One region of the Paraurantiacibacter namhicola genome, then DNA from elsewhere that is predicted to be linked to it. Evidence: predicted binding sites of a transcription regulator. Region 1 holds the regulator's gene; each other region holds the start of a gene.
What was found. The regulator LexA, encoded in region 1, represses DNA repair genes until DNA is damaged. The targets are predictions, from matches to a motif close to GTTCCNCNCTTGTTCT.

Region 1 (7,999 bases):
CATCGCCGCCAGTGGAGCCCGGACAAATACGACGTGCTGCTGTTCGACCAGCGCGGCTGCGGCAAATCGCTCCCCTTCGCTGAGATCGAGCACAACGACACCTGGCGCATCGTGGCCGACATGGAGCGCCTGCGCGCAATGTGCGGCTTCGACAAATGGCAGGTCTTCGGCGGCAGCTGGGGCGCGACGCTCGCCCTCGCCTATGCGCAGGAACATCCGCAGCGCGTGTCCGAACTGGTGCTGCGCGGCGTTTTCCTGGCCCGCGCGAAGGAGAAGGCCTGGCTTTACAGCCACGGCGCCAGCCAGATCATGGCCGAGCAATGGGCCAGCTTCACCGGCCTGATCCCGGAAACTGAGCGCGGCGACCTGGTTAAGGCCTATCACGCCCGCCTGACCAGCGATGACGAACAGACGCGCCTCGCCGCGGCGAAGGAATGGTCGATGTGGGAAGGCTGCGTTGCCACCCTACTGCCGAACGACGCGCTGATGGACAGCTTCGCCGACCCGTCCAAGGCCGTCCCCTTCGCCCGCATCTGCGCGCGCTTCTTCATGGAGGGCTTTTTCATGGAAGAAGCCCAGCTGCTGAAGAATGCAGGCCGCCTGAAGGGCATCCCCGGCATCATCGTGCAGGGCCGCCACGACATCTGCACCCCGCCCGCCAGCGCATGGGAACTCGCCCAGCTATGGCCGGAAGGGGAGTTGCGGATCGTCCACGATGCCGGCCACAGCGCAGGCGAACCGGGCATTATCGACGGGCTTGTCCGCGCGACGGACGAATTGGCGGACGCAAGGTGAGATTTCATCGCGGCTACGCGCTTGCCGCAGGTCTCTTGTTCGCCATCGAGGCTTACATCGCGCTTTACGTGAGGGATGCTTTCGTACGGCCCGTACTGGGCGATGTCCTCGCAGTGATGCTGGTCTATTGCGGGTTTCTGGCTGTGTTTTCGGCACGCCGGATCACAGCGGCGATCGTGGCGCTGCTGGTAGCTTTTGCGATCGAGGCCATGCAATATCTACGCGTACTGGACCTGCTGGGTTTGCAGGATAATCGCATCGCGCAAATCGTCCTTGGCACTACGTTTTCGTGGGGAGACATGCTGGCTTACGTCATCGGCGCGGGGCTGGCGCTCGGCATCGATACCATCCTGCATCGTCACCGGTCTTGAACCCCACCGGCAATTCCGCAAGAGCTTCCACATGATCCCTTCGCGCACCATATTGGTCATCGACAATTACGACAGCTTCACCTTCAACCTCGTCCATTACGTGATGGAGCTGGGGGCCGAGGTGCGGGTGGAGCGCAATGATGCGATCTCCGCCAGCGAGGCGATGGCATCGGGCGCGGCGGGCGTGCTTATCTCGCCTGGCCCCTGTACGCCGAACGAGGCGGGCATTTCGCTCGACCTCGTCGCGGCCTGCGCGGACAGCGCCACACCGCTGCTCGGCGTGTGCCTCGGCCATCAGGCCATCGGGCAGCACTTTGGCGGGCGCGTGGTGCGCGGCGGGCTGATGCATGGCAAGACTTCGCCCGTGGAACATGACGGCAGCGGCGTTTTCGCCGGCCTGCCTAGCCCCTACGAGGCAACCCGCTACCACTCGCTGATTGTCGAGGACATCCCGGACTGCCTGGTGGTCAACGCCACGTCGGAAACGCCGGGGCTGGACGGCACCTGCGCCATGGGATTCCGGCACCGCGACCTGCCCATCCATGGCGTGCAGTTCCACCCGGAAAGCATCGCCACGCAGCACGGCCACGCCCTGCTCGCCAACTTCCTGAAAATCTGCGGGCTGACCCCGCGCATGCCCAAACGGATCGCCGCATGAGCCAGCTTCCCGACACCGCCCGCCACCTGACCGAGGAGGAGGCGGAGGAGACATTCGGCCGCATCCTGGATGGCGAAACGAGCGAAGAGGCCATCGCCGACTTCCTGACCGGCCTTTCCGATCGCGGCGAGACTTCCGACGAGATCGCCGGTGCCGCCCGCGCCCTGCGCGCGCGCCTGATCCCGGTCGCTGCGCCGGAAAACGCCATCGACGTGTGCGGCACGGGCGGCGACGGGCACCATACCCTCAACGTCTCCACCGCTGTCGGGCTGGTCGTGGCCGCGTGCGGCGTGCCGGTGGCGCGGCATGGCAACCGTGCGGTCAGCTCGCTGGCGGGCGTGGCCGATACGCTGGAGGTGCTGGGCCTCAACATGGAAGCCGCCGGCCGGACGGCGGAAAAGACGCTGAACGAGATCGGCATCTGCTTCCTCTTCGCGCCCAACCACCACCCGGCGATGCGCCGCATCCAGCCCATCCGCAAGAAACTGGGCCGCCGCACCATCTTCAACCTGATGGGCCCGCTGTCCAATCCAGCCCGCGTGCGCCGCCAGCTGATCGGCATCGCGCGGCCGGCCTATGTGCCGATCTATGCCGGAGCCATGGCGCGGCTGGGGACCGAACGCACGCTGATCGTGTCTGGCGATGAAGGCCTGGATGAACTGAGCCTGGCAGCCGGAAACGAAATGGCCGAAGTGACGGGCCGCGATTTCGAGATGCAGCGCCTCAACGCAAAGCAGGCTGGGCTCGAAAACGCGCCGGTCGAGGCCATTCGCGGCGGCGATGCAGCACACAATGCGAAGGCGCTGGAAGCCCTGCTGATGGGCGCGCCCGGGCCCTATCGCGATGCCGTCCTGCTCAATTCCGCCGCTGCCCTGCGCGTGGCGGGCGAAGTGGACAGCTGGGAAGAGGGCGTGGAGGAAGCGGGCGAAGCCATCGACAAGGGGCTCGCCAAGGGCATTCTCGACTGCTGGATAAAGGCGGCAAAATAGCGCGCTTGCCATCAACCGTTCGCCCTGAGCTTGTCGAAGGGCCGTCCTTCCTTGTAGCGCAGCGCTTAAAGAAAAAGGGGGGCTTCGACAGGCTCAGCCCGAACGGACATTTAGCCTTGGGAAAATATGGATAAACTCGCCGAGATCTGCGCCACCAAGCGCGAGGAAGTCGCCGCGCGCAAGACGGGCGCGACCATTGCCGATCTGGACGCACGCGCCGCCGAGCTTTCCAGCCCGCCGCGCGGATTCGAGGCGGCATTGCGCCGCGCCTCGGCGGACGGCTTCGGCCTGATTGCAGAGATCAAGAAAGCCTCTCCCAGCAAGGGCCTGATCCGCGCGGACTTTCGCCCGCACAAGCACGCGATGGATTATGCCGCAGGCGGCGCGGCCTGCCTCTCCGTCCTGACCGACGCGCCTTATTTCCAGGGTCATGAGGATTACCTGATGGATGCCCGCGCCAGCTGCGAACTGCCGGTGCTGCGCAAGGACTTCATGGTCGATCCCTGGCAGGTGGCCGAAGCCCGCGCCATCGGGGCCGACGCCATCCTGATCATCGTCGCCGCGCTGGAGGATGCGCAGATGGCGGCGATCGAACAGGCTGCCCATGAACGCGGCATGGATGTCCTGGTGGAGGTGCATGACGAGGCGGAGATGGAGCGCGCCCACGTGCTCAAATCCCGGCTGGTCGGCGTGAACAACCGCAATTTGAAGACCTTCACTACGGACCTGGCCACCACGGAACGCCTCGCCCCGCTCGCACCGGAAGGCGCGCTGCTGGTGGGGGAAAGCGGCATCAACACGCACGCCGATTGCCAGCGGCTGGCCCGCGCTGGCGTACGAACCTTCCTGGTGGGCGAAAGCCTGATGCGCGCCGACGATGTCGAGGCCGCGACCCGAACGCTCCTGACTGGAGGATAAGCCTTGCACCTGCACCACGATCCCGCTGCGCCTGCAGCCAGCGAAATTGCCTTCGATGATTTCCTGAAGGTCGACATCCGTATCGGCACCATCGTCGAGGCGGAGGAGTTTCCCGAGGCCCGCAAGCCTGCCTACAGGCTGCTGATCGATTTCGGACCGGGCATCGGCCAGAAGAAGAGCAGCGCGCAGATAGTGGCGAATTATGCGCTGGAAGACCTGCGCGGCCGCAAGGTCGCCGCTGTGGTCAACTTCCCGCCGCGCCAGATTGGCCCGGTGCGATCCGAAGTGCTGACCGTCGGCTTCCCGGATGAGGCGGGCGAGGTCGTGCTGTTTACGCCGGACAAGGACGTGCCGGACGGCGCGCGGCTGTTCTGAAGCGGTTTCCTACCGGCTGCGCAGCGTGCATATCGGCCAGATGATGAAACCCTCGCCCAATGCCTGCCCCTGCCATTTCCAGGCGCTAAACATCCTCGCGGATTTTGCACGCAGGACACTGTAACACCTGTAACACCTTTCAGCTTCAGAGGCCCTTCGATGAACAGACTGACGCATCTCGACGAATCGGGCGCGGCCCGCATGGTCGATGTCGGGGGCAAGACGGCAAACGCCCGCTCCGCCACCGCCGAGGGGCGCATCGCCATGTCGACTGCCACATTGCAGGCCGTGCGCGATGGCAGCGGCCCGAAGGGTGACGTGCTGGCCGCCGCGCGCATCGCGGGCATCATGGCCGCCAAGCGCACGGGCGAGCTGATCCCGCTCTGCCACCCGCTCGCGCTAGAGACGGTCAGCGTGGACTTCGCCTTCGACGAAAGCGCGATCCGCGTCACCGCCCGCGCGGCGCTGACAGGCAAGACAGGCGTGGAGATGGAGGCGCTCGTCGCCGCCAGCGTGGCCCTGCTGACTATCTACGACATGGCCAAGGCCCTGGAGAAAGGCATGGTCATCGAACAGGTCCGCCTGCTGGAGAAGACCGGCGGCAAGAGCGGGGACTGGCACGCGACATGAGCATGCTGTCGCTGGAAGAGGCGCTCGCAAGGCTGCTGGACGGCGTCACGCCTCTGGGCAGCGAGCAGGTTGCGGTGGAGGCGGCGCTGGGCCGCTACCTCGCCGCTCCGCTGCTGGCGCGGCGTACTCAGCCTGCCGCGGACCTCTCCGCCATGGACGGCTATGCCATGGGCGCAGGCGGCCTGGCCGGGCCATGGCGCGTGGTGGGGGAAAGTCGCTGCGGCCATCCCTTCGGCGGCTCGCTGGTGGATGGCGAGGCGGTGCGCATCTCCACCGGCGCGCTGATGCCTTCAGGGGCTGGTGCCGTGCTGTTGCAGGAGAACGCAGCCCGCGATGGCGATGCCCTGTCGCTGAACGGGGAAGGCGAGCCAACGCCGCGCCACATCCGCCGCGAGGGCTTCGACTTCGCCTCGGGCGAGACCGTGCTGGAAGCAGGCACCCGCATTGGCGCGGCCCAGCTCGCGCTCGCCATGTCGGCCGGGCATGGCACGCTGGCGGTTGGCAAACGCCCGTCCGTCGCCGTGATCGACAGCGGGGAGGAACTGGTCAGCGACCCGGAAGCCGCTGGCGAGCATCAGCTCCCCGCCTCGAACGGCGCGATGGTGGAAGCAATGGTGCGCGGCCATGCGAGCGAGGTCAGCCGGCTCGGTCCCGTCAAGGACAGCATGGAGGCGCTGCTGGGCGCGCTCGACCGTGCCGGCGATGCCGATGTCGTCGTGACCAGCGGCGGTGCCTCGGTGGGTGATCACGACCTGGTGAAACCGGCGCTGGAGCGTTTGGGCGCGGAGGTCAACTTCTGGCGCGTAGCGATCCGTCCGGGAAAGCCGCTGATGCTGGCGCGCAAGGGCAAGACGACTGTCGTCGGCCTGCCGGGTAATCCGGTGTCCGCCTATGTCACGGCCGTCCTGTTCGTGATGCCGCTCCTGCGTGCGCTGGGAGGAGCCAGCGATCCCCGAATGCAGACAATGGCGATGCCGCTTGCCGCGCCGATGCCGGAAGGCGGGCCGAGGATGGAGTTCCACCGCGCCGTGCTGGACGAGGCTGGAGCCGCACCTATCGCCGAGCGTGACAGCAGCGCCCTTCGCGCCCTCGCAACGGCGCAGGCGCTCATCATCCGGCCCGCAGGATGCCCTGCATCACGGGCTGGCGACATCGTGCAGGTCTGTTGCCTCGAAAATGGCGGAATCGCTTGACGCACTGATGAATGTTGCTTAATCGTTCCCTGTCCGTTCACCAATCGACCCACTCGGGTTGACGTGTCCGCTGCAAGGAGGCCTTGGCATGCTCACAGCCAAGCAACACGAATTGCTCCAGTTCATCCAGCGCCGCCTGGAAGAATCCGGAATCTCCCCGTCTTTCGAGGAAATGAAGGAAGCGCTGGACCTGAAATCCAAGTCCGGCGTCCACCGCCTGATTTCCGCCCTTGAAGAACGCGGCTTCATTCGCCGCCTGCCGAACCGCGCCCGTGCACTCGAAGTGCTGCGCGAGCCGGAAGATGTGAATGCCGGCGGTCGCAAGACGCCGACCAGCAACGACAATGTCGTCGAGTTCAAGGCTCCGGCGGCGGCTCCGGCTCCCGCCAACGACGTGGTCGAGATCCCTCTGCATGGCCGCATTGCTGCCGGTGCGCCGATCGAGGCCTTCGAAGATCACCAGAGCCTGCCCGTCCCCGCCGCCCTGCTGGGCGCAGGTGAACATTACGCGCTCGAAGTTTCAGGCGATTCGATGATCGAGGCCGGCATCTTCGATGGCGACTTCGCCCTAGTCCGCAAGACCGACACCGCGCGCGATGGCGAAATCGTGGTCGCGCTGGTGCGCGGCGAGGAAGCCACGCTCAAATACCTGCGCCGCGACAGCGGGCAGGTGGTGCTGGACCCCGCGAACGCAAGCTATGAGCCGCAGATCTACAGCCAGAACGAAGTGCAGGTTCAGGGCAAGCTCGCAGGGCTGCTCCGCCGCTACCACTGATCCGGCATTTCGCCGCAGTTTGAGGCTGTGGGCGGCGCAGGACCGGACTTGCTCCGCTGTGCCTAGCGCCGCCCCCGGTCGCCCCACCAGCCATGTTCGCCCTGGCTTTGCGCAACCGTGGTGACCCGCGCATCCTCGCCGTCCAGCACGATGGCGAGGCCGCCACTTTCGGACAGCATACGCATATCCGCCTTCAATACACGCGGCTCGCATGTGCGCGGCAGCCAGCGCTCGGAAATGACGATGTCCGATCGTTCGCAGGCCGCGGCAAGGTCTCGCTCGGCAATCAGTTCACGACTCCGGCTGATCAGGACCTGCCAGGTGCGACCGTCTCGCTCTACGCCGATCACGCAGAAGTCCGGGCTGCACCGCGCACCGGGCCAGTCTGCCAGCGGCACGGCTTCGCCCTGCACGCCCGCAAGCTCCATCAGATTGCCGCGCGCATAGCTTGACCGGCTGTCCCGGAGCACCAGCAGCCGCTCGTCCTCCCCGGTGATACCGACATGCCGCCCGTCGCCTGAAACCAGCAGGTCCGGAACGGGCGTCGCAATCATCATCGCGGTGGCGACTGCCGCGGGCACAAAGCCCAGCAGTCTCGCCCTCCCTCGCCAGAGCGCCAGCCACAATCCTCCCGCCACGAACAGCGCGAAGGCGGCATTGCCCATATGCGGCATCAGCTTGACCGCGCCCGGCTGCGCCGAAACCGTGTGCGCTATGCCCAGCAGCAGGTCGAGCGTCTGCCCTGCAAGCCACCACGCCGGTGCGCCCAGCCCGAACAGGTCCAGGAACAGCGCCAGCGCGATCAGCGGCATGGACAGGAATGTCACCAGCGGGATGGCAACGACATTGGCCAGCGCCCCGTAAACGCCTGCCCGGTGGAAGTGGAACAGGACGATCGGCATCAAGGCTATCTCGATCACCATCCCAGTCACCAGAAGCATGAAAGCGCCCCGCCCCGTCCTCCGCAGCCAACCCTCTTCGCGCGGCCTCAGGAAGGCACGGACGGGCGCGCTGTTGTGCAAGGCGACGATGGCTATCACGGCGGAAAAGCTCATCTGGAAGCTGGGCCCGACCAGCGTCTCCGGCCACAGCAGCAGCACGAAGGCCGCCGCCACGGCTACCATGCGCAGGCTCAGCGGCTCTCGCCCCAGTGCAAGGGCGATAAGCACCAGCACCGCGCCCACGCAGCTTCGCACCGTGGGCACCTGCGCGCCGGTCAGCAGGGTATATCCAATCCCCGCCAGGGCCGCGATCCCGGCGGCCAGCACCGGCAGCCTGACACGCAGGACCAACCA
Region 2 (7,999 bases), 900 kb from region 1:
CGCGGGATGGGAATACGATCATCCCAGCGAAATCCTGGACGAGATCGCGCGCCTTACCGCCAGCTTTGCAGGCGTGAACTGGCAGATGCTGCAGGAACGCGGCAGCGTGCAGTGGCCGGTGAACGAGAAGCATCCCGATGGCTCGCCCGTCATGCACCTGGAAGGCTTCGTGCGCGGCAAGGGGCTGTTCGTGGTGACGGACTACGTCCCGACGGACGAGAAGACCGGGCCGCGCTTCCCCTTGCTGCTGACCACGGGCCGCATCCTCAGCCAGTACAATGTCGGCGCGCAGACGCGGCGCACGGCCAATACCGTCTGGCACCAGGAAGATGTGCTGGAAGTCCACCCGGTCGATGCGGAAAACCGCGGCCTGAAGGATGGCGACTGGGCGCGGCTGGCCAGCCGGACCGGCGAGACAACGCTGCGTGTGACAGTGACGGACCGCGTGGCGCCGGGCGTGGTCTACACCACCTTCCACCACCCCGCGACGCAGGCCAATGTCGTCACCACCGACTATTCCGACTGGGCAACGAACTGCCCCGAATACAAGGTGACAGCGGTGCAGATCACTCCGTCCAACGGCCCGACCGACTGGCAGGAGGATTACCGCGAGCTGTCCGAGCGCAGCCGCCGGATCGAGACCGAAGAAAAAGAGCCCGCCGAATGACGGAGGGAGGGACCCACGGGCAGCAGGTGGAAACGCTGTGGCGATACGTCAACCAGATCGCGAAGAACTTCGTGGCCATCGGGCATGACCGCGCCGTTCTGGCCACGGCCGATCACATCGAAAGCTTCTGGGACCCGCGCATGAAGGCGGCAATCTTCGCCAGCGACCGCAGCGGGCTGGACCCCATTGCTGCCGAGGCCATCGCCCATCTGGAACACAAGGGTGACCCCGGATCGCAGACGCGGGCGACGGAATTTTCGACGCATGGGGGCCTGCACAATTCGGATGCCGGATAAAGCGCGCGAAGTCTTTGCCGACGGCACATCGCAGGACATTGCGCGCAGCTGGGTGCCTGAAGTGCCCGTCGCGCTGGAATTCAACGGGCTGGCCTATGCCGTAATGATGGCAACGCCCACGGACCTGGAAGACTTCGTGCGCGGTTTTGCCCTGACCGAAGGGCTGGCGCAGGGCGTCGCGGAAATCGGCACCATCGCGATTGCGGAGACTGACAAGGGCATAGTCGCACGCGCGCAATTGTCCGGGCTGGGCGTGGAACAGCTGACCGAGCGGGTGCGCACCCGCGTGGCCGAGAGCAGCTGCGGGCTTTGCGGGATCGAGAACTTGGAGGCGGTGGGAAAGCCCCTGCCCAAGGTGCCTGCGCATCAAGAAGCGAGCAGCGATGCGATCTTTGCCGCCGTGGGCGCGATGCGGGATAAGCAGGCCCTGGGCCGCGCAACCGGCGCGGCGCATGGCGCAGGCTTCGCGGACCTGTCCGGCAAGATCGTGGAAGTGCGCGAGGATGTCGGCCGGCACAATGCGATCGACAAGCTGATCGGCGCGCTGGCGGCGAGCGGGCGCGACATCGCCGCAGGCATGGTCATCTCGACCGCGCGCTGTTCCTACGAGATCGTGGAGAAGGTGGTGAAAGCAGGCGGCACGCGGCTCGTCACCGTCTCTTTGCCCACCAGCATGGCGGTGGACCGGGCACGGGAAGCGGGCCTCAGCCTCGCCTGCCTTGCCCGGAACGACAGCTTCCTGCGGATCTAGCGCAGGGGGCGATAGAATTTAATCTACGCTGAGTTCCTCGCCCATACCCAGCAGGCCTTCGCCGTAGAGGTATGTGGAATTGAAGCGGGCGTATTCCTCCAGTTTCACGCGGTCATCCACATGCAGATTGCCGCGGCGGAATTCGGCGATGCCGGCTTTACGCATTTCGCCAAGCGCGCGGCTCATGTGGATGGAGGTCGTACCGCACATTTCGGCAAGGTCTGCTTGCGTCAGCGGGGTGCGCACGCCGCGCGGGCCGCCAAGGCCGACCATTTCCAGCCGGTGCCAGATTTCACAGAAGATGTGCGCCGCGCGCCGCGATGCGGTGAGCTGTTCCATCTTCATGATCCATTCGCGGTGGATGGCCGCGTCGAGCAGGGTGGAGAACCACAGCAGGCGGGCGAGGTGCGGCCATTTGACCATCACTTCTTCCAGCCGTTCGTGCGGGACATAGGCAATTTTTGCGGGACCGAGCGCCGCCAGGTCATGGTCCAGCCGCTTCAGTGCGAAACCGTGCAGGTCGACGAAATCGCCCGGCACCTGCACGCCAACGATGAAGCGCTTGCCTTCTTCCGTGATCGACCGGGTCATGTACCCCTCGATCAGGATGTTGGAGCAATTGACGACATCGCCGCGCTTCACGACGACTTCCGAAGGTTCCAGCACGCGGGTCTCGCTGGCGAGCCCTTCGAGGATCTCCTTCTCCTCCACGCTCATCGCGTGGCGCAGGCGCCCCATGAGAAATCGCCCGGATACCGGGTAGCGTTCGAGTTCGGATTCACCATCGGCCATGGATAATAAACAGCAAGTACGGGCACTCGGTTCCGGCGAATATGCGCTATTTGCGCTTCGGCCGCGCGATCAGGACGCTGGAGCCTTTGGGGACTTCCACATCGGCCAGCTGCCGCGCCACCGCGCACTGGCCGGATTGGACAGCGATTCCATCCACTTGCGCATCGCCGCGGTAAGGCAGGACCAGTGCGGGTCCGGCGCCGCTGTGCAATTTGCCCGGCCAATTGCCATCGGCCACCTGGTCCAGCGTGAAATACCGGTTTTCCAGCACGCGCCCGCTTTCCTGCGGATCCAGCCGGCTGCGCAGTGACGGGTCGAAGGCGCCGCCATCTGCCACGGGAATGGCTGCATCGAGATGCAATTCGCGGGGGCGGCCGTAATCGAACAGGCGGTATGTGATGTCGGAGTTCTGCTGCACTTCGATCACCGTCACGCCAGCACCGATGGCATGGACCGTGCCTGCAGGGATGGAAAAGACATCGCCCGCGGCCACTTCGTGCCACGCCAGCAAGTCCTCGATCGAGCCGTCCAGCGCCGCATCGCGCATGTCCTGCGCGGACAGCGCATGCCGAAAGCCGATGCCCAGCTGCGCGCCCGGATCGGCGGCGAGTACGAACCAGCATTCTTCCTTGCCGCTGCGCCCGTATCCGGCAGCCTCGGCCTGGTCGTCGTCCGGATGCACCTGGACGGACAGTTTCTCACTGGTGAAGAGGTATTTGGCGAGCAGTTCGGGCAGCGTTTCGGGCGGCTCGAACCAGATTTCCCCTATGCGCTTGCCCGCAGGCGCGGCGAAGGGTGCGGGCAGCCTGTCGCGGCCCCAGGGCTTCTCCACAATGCGCGTCGGCAGGATCGTCATGGCTCGGGCCTAGGCCAGCATGGTTAACACAGTGTTGAAGCCTCGCGCGCGGGCGGGCAGGCGTCAACTTGTCATTCACCCCGGCCTGCCTACATAATGCGGTGACAGAAAGGTCCCGCACATCATGAGTGACAATCAGGAGCCGGAAGGCGATCCGAAACCCAACCCCTGGATGAAGAGCCTGCTGGTATGGGGCGGCATTTTCCTGGCCCTGCTGCTGGTGGTGCAGATGGTTGGCGGCCCGCGCGAGGAGCCGGGCACGCAGATCGCCTATTCCGATTTCCGCAAGCAGGTGGCCGAAGGCTCCGTGGAAAGCGTGAAGATCGCGCCGGACAAGATCGCGGGCAAGCTGAAGAACGGCAACACCTTCTCCACCGTCCCGGTCGAAAACGACACCAACCTTCCGGTCCTGCTGGAAGAAAACGGCGTGACCTTCTCCGGCGCGGCGGAAGAGAAGATGAGCGTGCTGACGGTCATCCTGATCCAGTCCCTGCCATTCCTGCTGATCCTGGGCATCGCCTTTTTCGTGCTGCGCCAGGTGCAGAAGGGCGGCGGCGCGGGCGGCGCGATGGGCTTCGGCAAGTCCAAGGCCAAGATGCTGACGGAAAAGCAGGGCAAGGTAACCTTTGCCGATGTCGCCGGCATCGACGAGGCGCGCGAGGAGCTGGAAGAGGTCGTCGAATTCCTCAAGGATCCGCAGCGCTTTTCCAAGCTGGGTGGTCAGATCCCCAAGGGCGCGCTGCTCGTCGGCAGCCCCGGCACGGGTAAGACCCTGCTGGCCCGCGCAATTGCGGGTGAGGCCGGCGTGCCTTTCTTCACCATTTCGGGTTCGGACTTCGTGGAGATGTTCGTGGGCGTGGGCGCAAGCCGCGTGCGCGACATGTTCGAACAGGCCAAGAAGAATGCGCCCTGCATCGTCTTCATCGATGAAATCGACGCCGTTGGCCGTAGCCGCGGCCATGGCCTTGGCAATTCCAACGACGAGCGCGAGCAGACGCTGAACCAGCTGCTGGTCGAGATGGACGGCTTCGAAGCCAATGAAGGCATCATCATCGTTGCCGCCACGAACCGTCCGGACGTGCTGGACCCGGCGCTGCTGCGCCCGGGCCGCTTCGACCGCCAGGTGGTCGTGCCCGTGCCCGACATCGACGGGCGCGAGAAGATCCTGGAAGTGCACATGAAGAAGGTGCCGCTGGCGCCTGACGTGAACAGCCGCACCATTGCGCGCGGTACGCCCGGCTTCTCCGGCGCGGATCTCGCCAACCTCGTGAACGAGGCCGCACTGCTGGCCGCACGGCGCAACAAGCGCCTTGTCGCCATGCAGGAATTCGAGGACGCGAAGGACAAGGTCATGATGGGCGCGGAACGCCGCAGCATGGTCATGACCGAGGACGAGAAGAAGATGACCGCTTATCACGAGGCGGGCCACGCGCTTGTCTCGCTGAACGAGCCGGCTTCCGATCCCATCCACAAGGCCACCATCATCCCGCGCGGCCGCGCGCTGGGCATGGTGATGCGCCTTCCGGAACGGGACAATTACTCTTACCACCGCGACAAGATGCATGCGAACCTTGCCGTCGCCATGGGTGGCCGCGTGGCCGAGGAGATCATCTTCGGGCACGACAAGGTTTCCAGCGGCGCATCGGGCGACATCCAGTATGCCACCGACCTGGCCAAGAACATGGTCACGAAGTGGGGCATGTCGGACAAGCTCGGCCCGCTGCAGTACGAACAGCAGCAGGAAGGCTATCTCGGCATGGGCCAGTCGGCCCGGACGATGGCCGGTGCGGAAACCAACAAGCTGATCGATGCGGAGATCAAGTCGCTGGTGGAAGGCGGCCTGAAGCGCGCGACCGAGATCCTGACCAAGCAGGAAGACAAGCTGCACCTGCTGGCCCAGGCCATGCTGGAGTATGAGACTCTGACCGGCGAGGAAATCAATGAGCTGATGAAGACCGGCAAGATCGACCGGCCCGACGAGCCGCGCGGCCCCGCGCCGGTGCGGCCCGCACAGGGATCCAGCATCCCCAAGGCCGGCAAGCGTTTCTCCGGTGATGGTGGACCGGCCCCGCAGGCCGGCTGACGCCGCAGACCGCCCAGACAGAAAGGCCCCGGACCGCATCGCTGCGCTCCGGGGCTTTTTCTTGCCGCTTGCGCGTCAGGTGAGGACGAGTGCCGTCATCAGCATCACGAATGACGCCATCACGATCCAGATGAAGCTGGACAGGACCAGCACGCGCCAGATCGCACCAAACCGGCTGAGCCCATAGGTGCCCTTCAGATGCCGATACAGATGGAAGGGCGCGTAAAGCATCGGGATCAGGATCAGTGGTTGCAGCTCGAAGGCTCCCAGCACGGAAACCAGCACCAGCAGGAACGTCATGAAGGCGATGGAATAGGTCACGAAGACCGTGTGATCATACAGCCGGAACTTGCGGCTGAACGGGAACAGCAGCCACATGAAGGGCAGGCTGAGCGGGATCAGCAGCCAGCTGAGCTTGTAGGAATTTGTCTGCAATTTGTAGATCAGCAGGTTCGGATTGGCCTTGGCTTCCTTCCACCGCGTGTTGATCCATTCGGCCGCCGAGGGGTCGGTCGCCGGATCGAACTGCAGTTCCGGCTCAACCGGAATTTCGCCGTCCTGGTACATCTCCGCCAGCTTGGCAAAGAAGACCCGCTCCGCCTGCAGCGTGGCGATTTCCTCGCGCAGTTCGGCAGCCCTTGCAGGCTCGGTTTCGGGGTCGTCGATGGTCGTGCTGAAGTCCTCGACCCGGCGGTCGATCTCAGCGACCGTCTCGATCACCTCGTCCTCGGTCGCGATGTCCGGGCCCTGTTCGATCTTGCCGATCCCGCCGGCCAGGCTGATCAGGGCGAAGGTGATGAAGATGACGAACAGGAACAGCGCGATGGGCGAGATGTAGCGCGCGCGCTTCCCGTCGATATATTCGCGTGTCAGCTTCCCCGGCTGCCAGGCGAGCTTGGGCAGGGTGCGCCATAGCTTCCCTTCGAAATGCAGCACACCGTGCATCAGGTCATGGAAGAAAGCGCCCAGAGTGCGATGCAGATGGGCCCGCTGGCCGCAATTGTGGCAATGCGCGCCCTTGAGTGGCGTTTCGCAATTCAGGCAGTTTTTCTCCTGCCAGTGCCCGCCTTCGTCCAGCGGCGTCTGGACCGGATGGCCGGAAGCATCGGGCTCCACGACGCGCGCGAGGACGCCGCCCTCGATGGCCGTGCCGATCCCGTCCGTAATGTCGCTCATCCTAGAACCCCCTGCGATCGCGCCAGCGTAACCCGCAATACTGGCCCGGTCGAGGTGCAATTTAACGGAACAGATGCGGAACAGCGCCGTTGGTTGGGAAAGGAGATTCCCCATGACTGCACCGCAAGTATCAGAGCACCCGAAGTCCGATCCCGCCTCCAACGCGCAGAAGGATCCGGAGAACTGGACCACGGGTGACGAGCGCATGACCGGCGCGCAAGCGAGTTATCTGAAGACCTTGTGCGAGGAGGCAGGCACGCCCGATCGTTACGATACCGGACTGACCAAGGCCGAAGCCTCGCAGCTGATTGACGAACTGCAGGCAGAAACGGGCCGCGGGACGGACTGACTCTGCCGCCAACGCCTCCCACGCCGCAAATGAAAAGGGCCGCTTCCCGTGACAGGAAGCGGCCCTTTTTCATGCGCAGTGCGCGAAAGCGTCAGCCTTCGTAATCGGCACCGATGCTGGTGGAGCGTGTCGGTGCGGCGGCGGACAGGCGCATGGCTTCGGCCGACTGGGTCAGCGATGCCACGTCATCGGCCTCGTCTTCGTCATCCGGCAGGACGCGCTGCATGCTCTGAGTCAGCGATTCGCTCAGCGCCTTCGGCTTTACCGTCTGCTCAGCGATTTCGCGCAGGGCCACGACGGGGTTCTTGTCCCGGTCACGGTCGATGGTCAGCTCCGCACCGCCGGAAATCTCCCGTGCGCGCTGGGCAGCCAGCAGGACGAGATCGAAACGGTTGGGGACCTTGTCGACGCAATCTTCGACGGTAACGCGCGCCATCGGGCACTCCTTGAATCTTCTGACAGTGCAGGAAAGCGTCCCAGCTATGCTGCAGTGCACGACAAGTCAAGGTTTTCAGCGGGGCGGCGGCATGCCACAGCAGCCCGATGGCCGATAGCGAGACGACCTTCGATTACAGCGATATGGACCCCTTCAGCGCCGAGGCGCAGGGCCAGTCGCTTACCTTCTATCCCGCCGGCAAGGACCGGCGTGCGGCGCTGCTGGAGCTGGTGAAGTCCGCAAGGACCAGCCTGAAGGTCGTGTTCTACATCTATGCCGAGGATGGCATTGGCGAGGAACTGCGCGATGCGCTGGCAGAAGCAGCGGAGCGGGGCGTCGATACCGTGCTGCTGGTCGATGGCTTCGGGGCAGAGGCCAGCGAGCAGTTCTTCGACCGGCTGAAGCGTGCTGGCGGCTCAGTCTGCCGCTTCAGCCCGCGCCGCACGCAGCGCTACCTCATCCGCAACCACCAGAAGATGGTGATCGTGGATGATGAGCGCGCCATGTTCGGCGGCTTTAATATCGAGGATGATTACTTCGCCCCGCCGGAGGAAAACGGCTGGAACGACATCGGCATCAGGCTGGAAGGCAGC
Region 3 (7,999 bases), 1.1 Mb from region 1:
GACCTGATCGAGCTGCGCAACCTCCACCAGTCGGCTTACCTGATCGTGGAAAGCGCCCTCAAGCGCCACGAAAGCCGCGGCCTGCACTTCACGCTGAATTATCCCGAAACGGACGAGGTCGCCCGCGACACCGTGCTGGTGCCTTAGGCCCGGTTCAGGCCAGCCCCAGCAGCCTCGCGGCCAGGATCAGGGCCATCGCGCCCAATATGCTGGTGAGGCAGCCGGCGCGGTGGAAGCCGGGGCGGCCGCGGTGCGTCAGCAGGCCCGCCAGCAGCGATCCGCCAATGCCCAGCATGATGGTGGTGAAAAGGCCCATGTCCACCGCGCCCGGATAGAAAAAGCGGGCGAGCGCGCCCACGACCAGTCCAGCAAGGATCGTGCCCAATATGTTCAGCATGGCTTTGCCCTTTCGCGGCGGAATGCACGCGCGCAGCCTGCCCGAATGCGCCGCTGCCTGCAATGTATGGCGCTGATCGAAGCGCGTCCGCCTTTCGTCCGAAGCGATTGGCCGGCCCGCGTCAGTGTGTTACATCGCTAATGCACTAATAGGGGAGCCATCATGAAGCCGCATATCCTTACCGCCATCGCCCTGGCCAGCAGCGCATTGCTGCCCGTATCCGCGTTTGCGCACGATCCGGCAGCGCAGGCGGCCTCCACCGCCGCGCCCGCGATGGAAGCGGAATTCGAGCGGATCATGGACGTCTATCCGGCCGATGAGCCTGGCGTGTCCGTAATCATGATGCGCGGGGACGAGGTGATTTTCAGCGGCTCGCGCGGGATTGCGAATGCCGCCACGGGTGACGCGCTGACGCCGGACACGGTCTTCCGCTACGCCTCCATTTCCAAGCAGTTCGCCGCTGCCACGATCATGCAAATGGTGGACGAAGGCCTGCTGTCGCTGGATGATCCGCTGTCCAAATTCGTGCCGGACTTCCCCAACGGGGAGAACATTACGGTCCTGCAGCTGCTGAACCACACCTCCGGCATCAAATCCTATACCGGCATCCCCGGCTGGATGGTTGAGGCGAACACCGCCCGGGCCTTCTCCACGCAGGAACTGATCGCCGAATTCGCCGACCAACCGGTGGACTTCGCACCCGGCGCGAGCTTTTCCTACAACAACAGTGCCTACATCCTTGTCGGCGCCGTTATCGAGGCGGTCAGCGGGCGCCCTTGGTACGAGGAAGTCGATCGCCGGATCGCGCAGCCGCTTGGCTTGACGACACTCGGCTACCGCGTGGACGAAAGCGCCGTACCCGGCTTCGCCACGGGCTACACACGCGATGGGGACGATGCCTTTGGAACGTCGCAGGCGGTCCATGCCAGCGTGCCCGGCCCGGCCGGAGCCCTGAGCGGCACGGTGGGGGACCTGGCGACCTGGGCGCGCGCCCTGCATGGCGGGCAGGTGGTCAGCGACGCCAGCTACGAGCTGATGACGACCCGCACGACTTATGGCGATGGCGAGATTTCGCCTTTCGGCCTCGGCCTCGTGATGCAGGCGGTGCGCGGTTCGCCCGGCATCGGGCATAGCGGCGGCATCTTCGGCTTCAGCACGAACAGCATCTACCTGCCGGAGCACGACCTGTTCGTTGCCATATTCGCCAATACGGATAGCCCCGTGGTGGACCCGGGCACGACCATGCGCCGCTTGGCCGCAAGTGCCATCGGCAAACCCTATCCCGACTTCACCAGGACGGACGTGGATATGGCTGCCCTCGCCCCGTATTTCGGGGAATATACCATCGATGAAGGCGCGACCCGCCAGTTCTATGAACGTGACGGCCAGCTCTACACGATGCGCACCGGCTCCAACGAGAGCAAGGTGTATGCGGCTGGCGACAACCGCTTCTTCTATGGCGTTGAAAGCCTGACCTGGTTCGAACTGGTCACCGGCGACGATGACCAGCTCCGGATGGAGATGCACCATAACGGAGGGGATGAAGCCGAAATCGCGGTCCGCACCGGCGGTATCCCGGATGCGCCCGCAGTCGCTGTCTCGGCAGAGCAGCTTGCTTCCTATGCGGGCAGCTACGAATCGCAGATCGGCGTCATGGTACTCGCCGTGAATGAAGACGGGCAGCTGACCGGCAAGCTCGGCCCGCAGCCTGCCTTGCCGCTTTTCCCGGTCACAGAGACCGAATTTGGCGTGCAGGGCGTGGATGCGCGCGTGGCCATAGTGGTCGACGAGGGCGCAGTGACCGGCCTGGTGATCAAGCAGGGCGGGCAGGAACTGCCCTTCACCCGCCTGCCGGACGCGGACTAAGGGGCAGCGCGCCCGTTAGCGTAGCAGCCGCTCGAAATCGGGCAGCATCTTGCGATAAATCTCGCCCAGCCCGCCGCTGCCCTGGTGGTTGCAGGTGCGGTAGGCGAAGAACAATTCGTTGCGGAGTTCGTCCAGCGTCTCCCGATTGCTGTTTTCCGCCGCCTCCGCGCAGGCGGCGAACGACCCGTGCCGCTCGTATCCGTTAAAGGATGCGGCAAATTCCACGACGGCGGCGTAATCGCCGGGTTCGGGTAGATCGGACGCTTGCAATTCCTTCGGCATGGCAACCCCCATATCACATTATTGCGCGGGCCGATTCGATTGATTCAAAGGCCCGGCCACCGCGTCTTCCGCAGAAAAATTTTTCCCACGATTCATTTTCCCGCTTGCACTGCGCGCCAGTCCAGCAATTCCGGCGCGTCGCTGCGTTGCAACGCGATAACACACCTGTGCGATCCGTCGCCCGGGCGCGTTAAATCGACCTTAACCCTCTTGCGTCCGACTTGCTGTTGATTCACTATCTAGTGGTTGGACATGGGGGTGTACCCACAAGACCTTGTTACCTGCCTCGGCGAGACCCATCTTGCCGGAAGGGTGAGGAGTCTCGCGGAAACACGCTGATGCAAGGTCCGGCTGTGGGCAGTCAGGGGATAAGTTTTCCTCGGTCTTGCCGCGCGAATTGGTAGGATGGGCCTTCGTCCTGCGATTCGAACACATGAAGAACATGCGCGGCACCGACCGCGTTCGAACGGGGATGGATACGATGGAATTTCGAGAGCGGGACGAGCAGGCAATGGAATTGGACGACATCCGCGAAGACGCCCCGGCTTCCGAAAGCAAGGCAGCAGGCGCAAAGCCGGCTGCGAAGCCCGCAAAGAAGAAGGCAGTGAGCATGGAAACCGAGGATCAAGGCAGCGACGCGCTGGTGGCCGAAAAGACCGCCGAAGCGATGGGCGAAGCCCTGAAGACAGCAGCGAAATCCGCCGCGGAACCGGATTCCAAGAAGGTCAATCCGCGCCGTTTCACCATCGAGATGGATGCAGAGCGTGACGCGAACCTGACCGAATTCGGCAAGGCCACGCTGAACGATCGCTACCTGCTTCCGGGCGAAAGCTACCAGGACCTGTTCGCCCGCGTGGCCGATGCCTATGCCGATGACCAGGACCATGCGCAGCGCCTGTACGATTACATCAGCCGCCTTTGGTTCATGCCGGCAACGCCCGTCCTCTCCAACGGCGGCACGGGCCGCGGCCTGCCCATTTCCTGCTATCTCAATTCCGTGTCCGACAGCCTCGATGGCATCGTGGGCACCTGGAACGAGAATGTCTGGCTGGCGTCCAAGGGCGGCGGCATCGGCACTTATTGGGGCAATGTGCGCGGCATCGGGGAGCCGGTCGGCCTGAACGGCAAGACCAGCGGCATCATTCCCTTCGTGCGCGTGATGGACAGCCTGACGCTGGCGATTTCGCAGGGTTCGCTGCGCCGCGGTTCGGCCGCCTGCTACCTCGACGTCAGCCACCCGGAAATCGAGGAGTTCCTCGAGATCCGCAAACCCTCGGGCGACTTCAATCGCAAGGCGCTGAACCTGCACCACGGCGTGCTTCTGACCGACGAATTCATGGAAGCCGTCCGCGCGGGCGAGAAGTTCGAGTTGAAATCGCCCAAGGATGGCAGCGTGCGCGGCGAAGTGGATGCGCGTTCGCTCTTCCAGAAACTGGTCGAAACGCGCCTTGCCACGGGTGAGCCCTACATCGTGTTCTCGGACACGGTGAACCGCATGATGCCCAAGCATCACCGCGAGCTGGGCCTGAAGGTTTCCACCTCCAACCTGTGCAGCGAAATCACCCTGCCCACCGGGATCGACCACCTCGGCAACGATCGCACGGCCGTGTGCTGCCTCTCCTCGCTCAACCTGGAAAAGTGGGACGAGTGGAACACTGACAAGCAGTTCATCGAAGACGTGATGCGCATGCTCGACAACGTGCTGCAGGACTATATCGACCGCGCGCCGGACGAGATGGCCCGCGCCAAGTATTCCGCTGCGCGCGAACGCAGCGTGGGCATGGGCGTGATGGGCTTCCACTCCTTCCTGCAGATGAAGAACATCGGCATGGAAAGCGCCATGGCCAAGGCCTGGAACATGAAGATGTTCAAGCACATCAGCTCCAAGGCGAACGAGGCCAGCCTGATGCTGGCGCAGGAACGCGGGCCGTGCCCCGATGCTGCCGAAACCGGCGCGATGGAACGCTTCAGCTGCAAGATGGCAATCGCGCCCACCGCGTCGATCAGCATCATCTGCGGCGGCACCAGCGCCTGCATCGAGCCGATCCCGGCCAATATCTACACCCACAAGACGCTGTCCGGAAGCTTCGTGGTGAAGAACCCGTATCTGGAAAAGCTGCTGCAGAAGAAGAGCAAGGATTCCACCAATGTCTGGAATTCGATCCTGGAGAAGGGCGGCAGCGTCCAGCACCTCGACTTCCTGACGGACGAGGAAAAGGCGGCCTTCAAGACCAGCTTCGAGATTGACCAGCGGTGGCTGCTGGAATTCGCCGCCGACCGCGCGCCCTTCATCGATCAGGCGCAGAGCCTCAACCTCTTCATCCCTGCCGATGTCGACAAGTGGGACCTGATGATGCTGCACTTCCAGGCCTGGGAGAAGGGCATCAAGTCGCTCTACTACCTGCGCTCCAAGAGCGTGCAGCGCGCAGGGTTCGCCGGCGGCGTGGAAGCGGACAACACCGCCGATGCGCAGAAGATCGAGCTGTCCGCCGGTGCCGGGCAGGAAACCGATTACGAGGAATGCCTGAGCTGCCAGTAGGTTTTAGGCGGGAAGGACATGGCAGAGCAGGCTCCGGATCACGTCGAAAGCGCGTCGTGCCTGGGTGCGAAGGAAGCCTTCGACGCACTCAATCTTGCCCGTAGCAATTTCGGTACTTTATCGACCTTGTACATCACGGGTGTCGGCCTGACTTTCGCGATCTGGGCTGCGGTCTCCGACGTCCAGTTTCGCCAAGGGCTGATGATTTTTGCATTGCCGTTTCTGTTCTTCAATTACTGGGGTTTCCTGTCGAACCTGACGTTCCAAATGCGCAATTTCTCCTTCCTGGATGCACAAGTTCACCCTGCTGACCCGGCGCGCGCAATCGTGGATGCAATGCAGCCAATCGGCAGGGCAAAGATGACGCTGACCTACCTGCTTGTGACTGCCTTCGTTTTGGCCTTCGGCTGGTATTTTGCCGATGGTGGTCTCGAGGGCCTCAGGGACCAAATTCAATTGGGCGAACAAGATATCGACGCTGGGAGCCCGACCGCTTGAGCCCACTCATGGCCATCGGCCTAGGAATGATGTTCGCCGTGCCAGAATTCGTAATTCGGAAAACTTGGGAAAGGGCACACATATGAAGACCACGCTCACCACATTCGCACTGGGACTTTCAGGCCTCGCGCTGGCAGCCTGCGGTTCGGCCGATGAGGCTGCCGGGGGCGAAGGCGCTGACGGCGGGGAAATGGCCACGACCATGGCCGCTTCGGGCGATGACTGTTCGGCCGAGAATGTCGTGACGAAGATCAGCCGCTCCGCAACGCTTGCGGGCGAGGTGCCGGAAACGCACCCGCAATATGACGAGGTGCGGGCGGCTGCCGGCGAAATGATCGACCGGTTCAACGAGCTCGACACGCCCGACAACGGCCTCTCCACCGAAGAGACCTTTGCGCAGATGTGCGCGGCTTACGACAAGTTTGCCGGCGTGGCGCGCGCGGCCGACATCATCGAATAACGGGTCCCGCGCGGCCGCGACATCCATGGCATCCGGAGGCGCCGCTGATGCGGATCGCGGTCGGCGCTGCGTTCCTGCTGGCGCGATACTTCATCGCCTTTGCGCCGCAGCCCGAATGGAGGTCTTGATAAACAGCAAAATCATTCGCTAACCTGCCCCGGTACGACCACAACGGGGAAGGCGGTATGAGACGGCAGATTGCGGCAATCGGGACAGGACTGGCACTTTCCGGCGCGGCCATGGTCCTGGCCATAGGGCACGCGCCCGCACAGGCCACGGCACAGGAACCGAATTACGATTTCAGCAATGTGTTGGCGCCGGGATACGATGCCGCGCCCGGTTATGACATCCTTGGGCTGAAACTGGGCATGACCATGCCAGAGACGATCCAGATCCTTGGCGACCGAGGGTTCCGCTTCTTGCAGAAACGGTTCCAGCGCACGGCGCGGGGGCGCGGGGCGATGCGCTATTACGATGCCGAGCGCGACCGCAGCGACGAACATCCCGCGTATGAGAAGATCACCGTCTATTTCGATTTCAGCGAGAAACCGCGTGTCCTCGCCGTCTATCGCAACAGCATGTATGGCCGGAGCAGCAAGCCCGCCTATACGAATGTGATGCAGGCGATCGCGGCGAAATATGGCGACGCGCCGGTCTGGGATACGCGCAACAACGAGGTGATGACCGCCTGGTATCCATCGGACCTGTCGCGCAAATGCGAGCCGATGAAGCACAATCTGCGCTATTTCCGCGCGCCGGAAGATATCGAGCAATACGAAGGCTGTTTCCGCGGACTGGCGATCAAGGTGGGCTATGACCGGCACTCGACCGGCAGACCAGTGGAATATACCCGCAGCTTCCTGGTCGACACGCGTCTGATGGATGCCAATTACAAGGAAACCTGGCGCCTGGCGGAGGAACAGGCCGCGCAGCGCGAGCGGCGGGAGCGCGAGAAGACCTATTCCAACGACGCGGCGGAATTCTGAGCGCGCGGCGCAACCTTCCCGCCATTGTCATTTGACCTGACCGGCCAGCTTCGTAACATCCGCCGCATGGTTTAAGCGGGGGGGGCAGGACATGCGGCGGATGGTGAACTTGGCCGCAGGGGCGATGCTGGCGGCGACGCCGCTGGCGGCTCTCGCGCAGGACGCAGAGGACAGCGAGGCGGCTGCCGCCGCCCCCGCCGCGCAGCTCGATCCCGAAACCGCCGCGCTTTCGCAGGAGATCGCCACCCTCGAAGGGCAGGATCCTGCGCGCGATCCGGCAGGCGATTTGCCGAAACTGATCGACCTGCATGCAAGGGCCACGGCCAATGGCAAGGTCCCGCCGCTCGACATGGGGCTGCTCGCGTCCGAAATCGGCGGGCGGCATTTCTACCTGCGCGACTATCCCGAAGCGGCCCGCTGGTACCAGCGCGCAGGCGTCTGGCTGGAGAAAGGCGGCGCCTCGCCCGAAGAGATGTCCGGCCTCTATAACAACACGGCCACCATCCTTGCCGCCAGCGGCCAGTACGAAGAAGCGCGCGCCACGCATGAAAAGGCGCTGGCCATCCGCATGGAGATGGAAGGCGGGCGCGGGGCGAAGACCGCCTCCTCGCTGTTCGGCATCGGCTATGTCCTCTTCCGCCAGGGCCGGGTGGAGGAATCCGTGCCCTATTTCCGCGAATCCGTGGTGCAGCAGGTGGAGTTCGCACCGCCGGACGATCCCAACACCGTGATCCGCATGACCTCGCTGGCGTCCGTGCTGGGCCGGTCCGGGCGCGAGGGAGAGGCGCTGTCTTGGGCTCGCCGGGCCGAGGCGATCGGGCGTGAATACCTGGGCGAGGATCACCAGACCTATGCCGTCGCGCTCAACAACCTCGGCAATTCACTGATCGAGAACGGACTTTACCAGGAAGCCCTGCCCATCCTGCGCCAAACGCTGACCGTGCGGCGCAACACCGTGGGCCCGGACGCGC

Region 2: A6F65_RS00455 (DUF3072 domain-containing protein) is a predicted target of LexA. The motif match lies at 6,688-6,703, and genes of this name have one in related genera.
Region 3: A6F65_RS03330 (ribonucleoside-diphosphate reductase subunit alpha) is a predicted target of LexA. The motif match lies at 2,983-2,998, and genes of this name have one in related genera.

What each region holds. Positions count from the first base shown of each region.
Region 1 is NZ_CP016545.1:1,777,470-1,785,468, forward strand. Features, by position in the region: gene pip (prolyl aminopeptidase) at 1-795, shown strand, start outside; gene A6F65_RS08720 (ribosomal maturation YjgA family protein) at 792-1,166, shown strand; gene A6F65_RS08725 (anthranilate synthase component II) at 1,198-1,824, shown strand; gene trpD (anthranilate phosphoribosyltransferase) at 1,821-2,813, shown strand; gene trpC (indole-3-glycerol phosphate synthase TrpC) at 2,940-3,731, shown strand; gene A6F65_RS08740 (tRNA-binding protein) at 3,735-4,106, shown strand; gene moaC (cyclic pyranopterin monophosphate synthase MoaC) at 4,266-4,736, shown strand; gene A6F65_RS08750 (molybdopterin molybdotransferase MoeA) at 4,733-5,929, shown strand; gene lexA (transcriptional repressor LexA) at 6,018-6,704, shown strand; gene A6F65_RS08760 (ComEC/Rec2 family competence protein) at 6,767-7,999, opposite strand, start outside.
Region 2 is NZ_CP016545.1:85,133-93,131, reverse strand. Features, by position in the region: gene fdhF (formate dehydrogenase subunit alpha) at 1-667, shown strand, start outside; gene A6F65_RS00485 (formate dehydrogenase subunit delta) at 664-963, shown strand; gene fdhD (formate dehydrogenase accessory sulfurtransferase FdhD) at 953-1,714, shown strand; gene A6F65_RS00475 (Crp/Fnr family transcriptional regulator) at 1,733-2,506, opposite strand; gene A6F65_RS00470 (class I mannose-6-phosphate isomerase) at 2,553-3,362, opposite strand; gene ftsH (ATP-dependent zinc metalloprotease FtsH) at 3,487-5,445, shown strand; gene A6F65_RS00460 (DUF3667 domain-containing protein) at 5,521-6,621, opposite strand; gene A6F65_RS00455 (DUF3072 domain-containing protein) at 6,734-6,970, shown strand; gene rpoZ (DNA-directed RNA polymerase subunit omega) at 7,062-7,406, opposite strand; gene A6F65_RS00445 (phospholipase D-like domain-containing protein) at 7,514-7,999, shown strand, end outside.
Region 3 is NZ_CP016545.1:690,108-698,106, forward strand. Features, by position in the region: gene nadB (L-aspartate oxidase) at 1-147, shown strand, start outside; gene A6F65_RS03315 (GlsB/YeaQ/YmgE family stress response membrane protein) at 155-397, opposite strand; gene A6F65_RS03320 (serine hydrolase) at 560-2,263, shown strand; gene A6F65_RS03325 (hypothetical protein) at 2,279-2,545, opposite strand; gene A6F65_RS03330 (ribonucleoside-diphosphate reductase subunit alpha) at 3,027-5,084, shown strand; gene A6F65_RS03335 (hypothetical protein) at 5,103-5,582, shown strand; gene A6F65_RS03340 (hypothetical protein) at 5,665-6,042, shown strand; gene A6F65_RS03345 (hypothetical protein) at 6,228-7,028, shown strand; gene A6F65_RS03350 (CHAT domain-containing tetratricopeptide repeat protein) at 7,129-7,999, shown strand, end outside.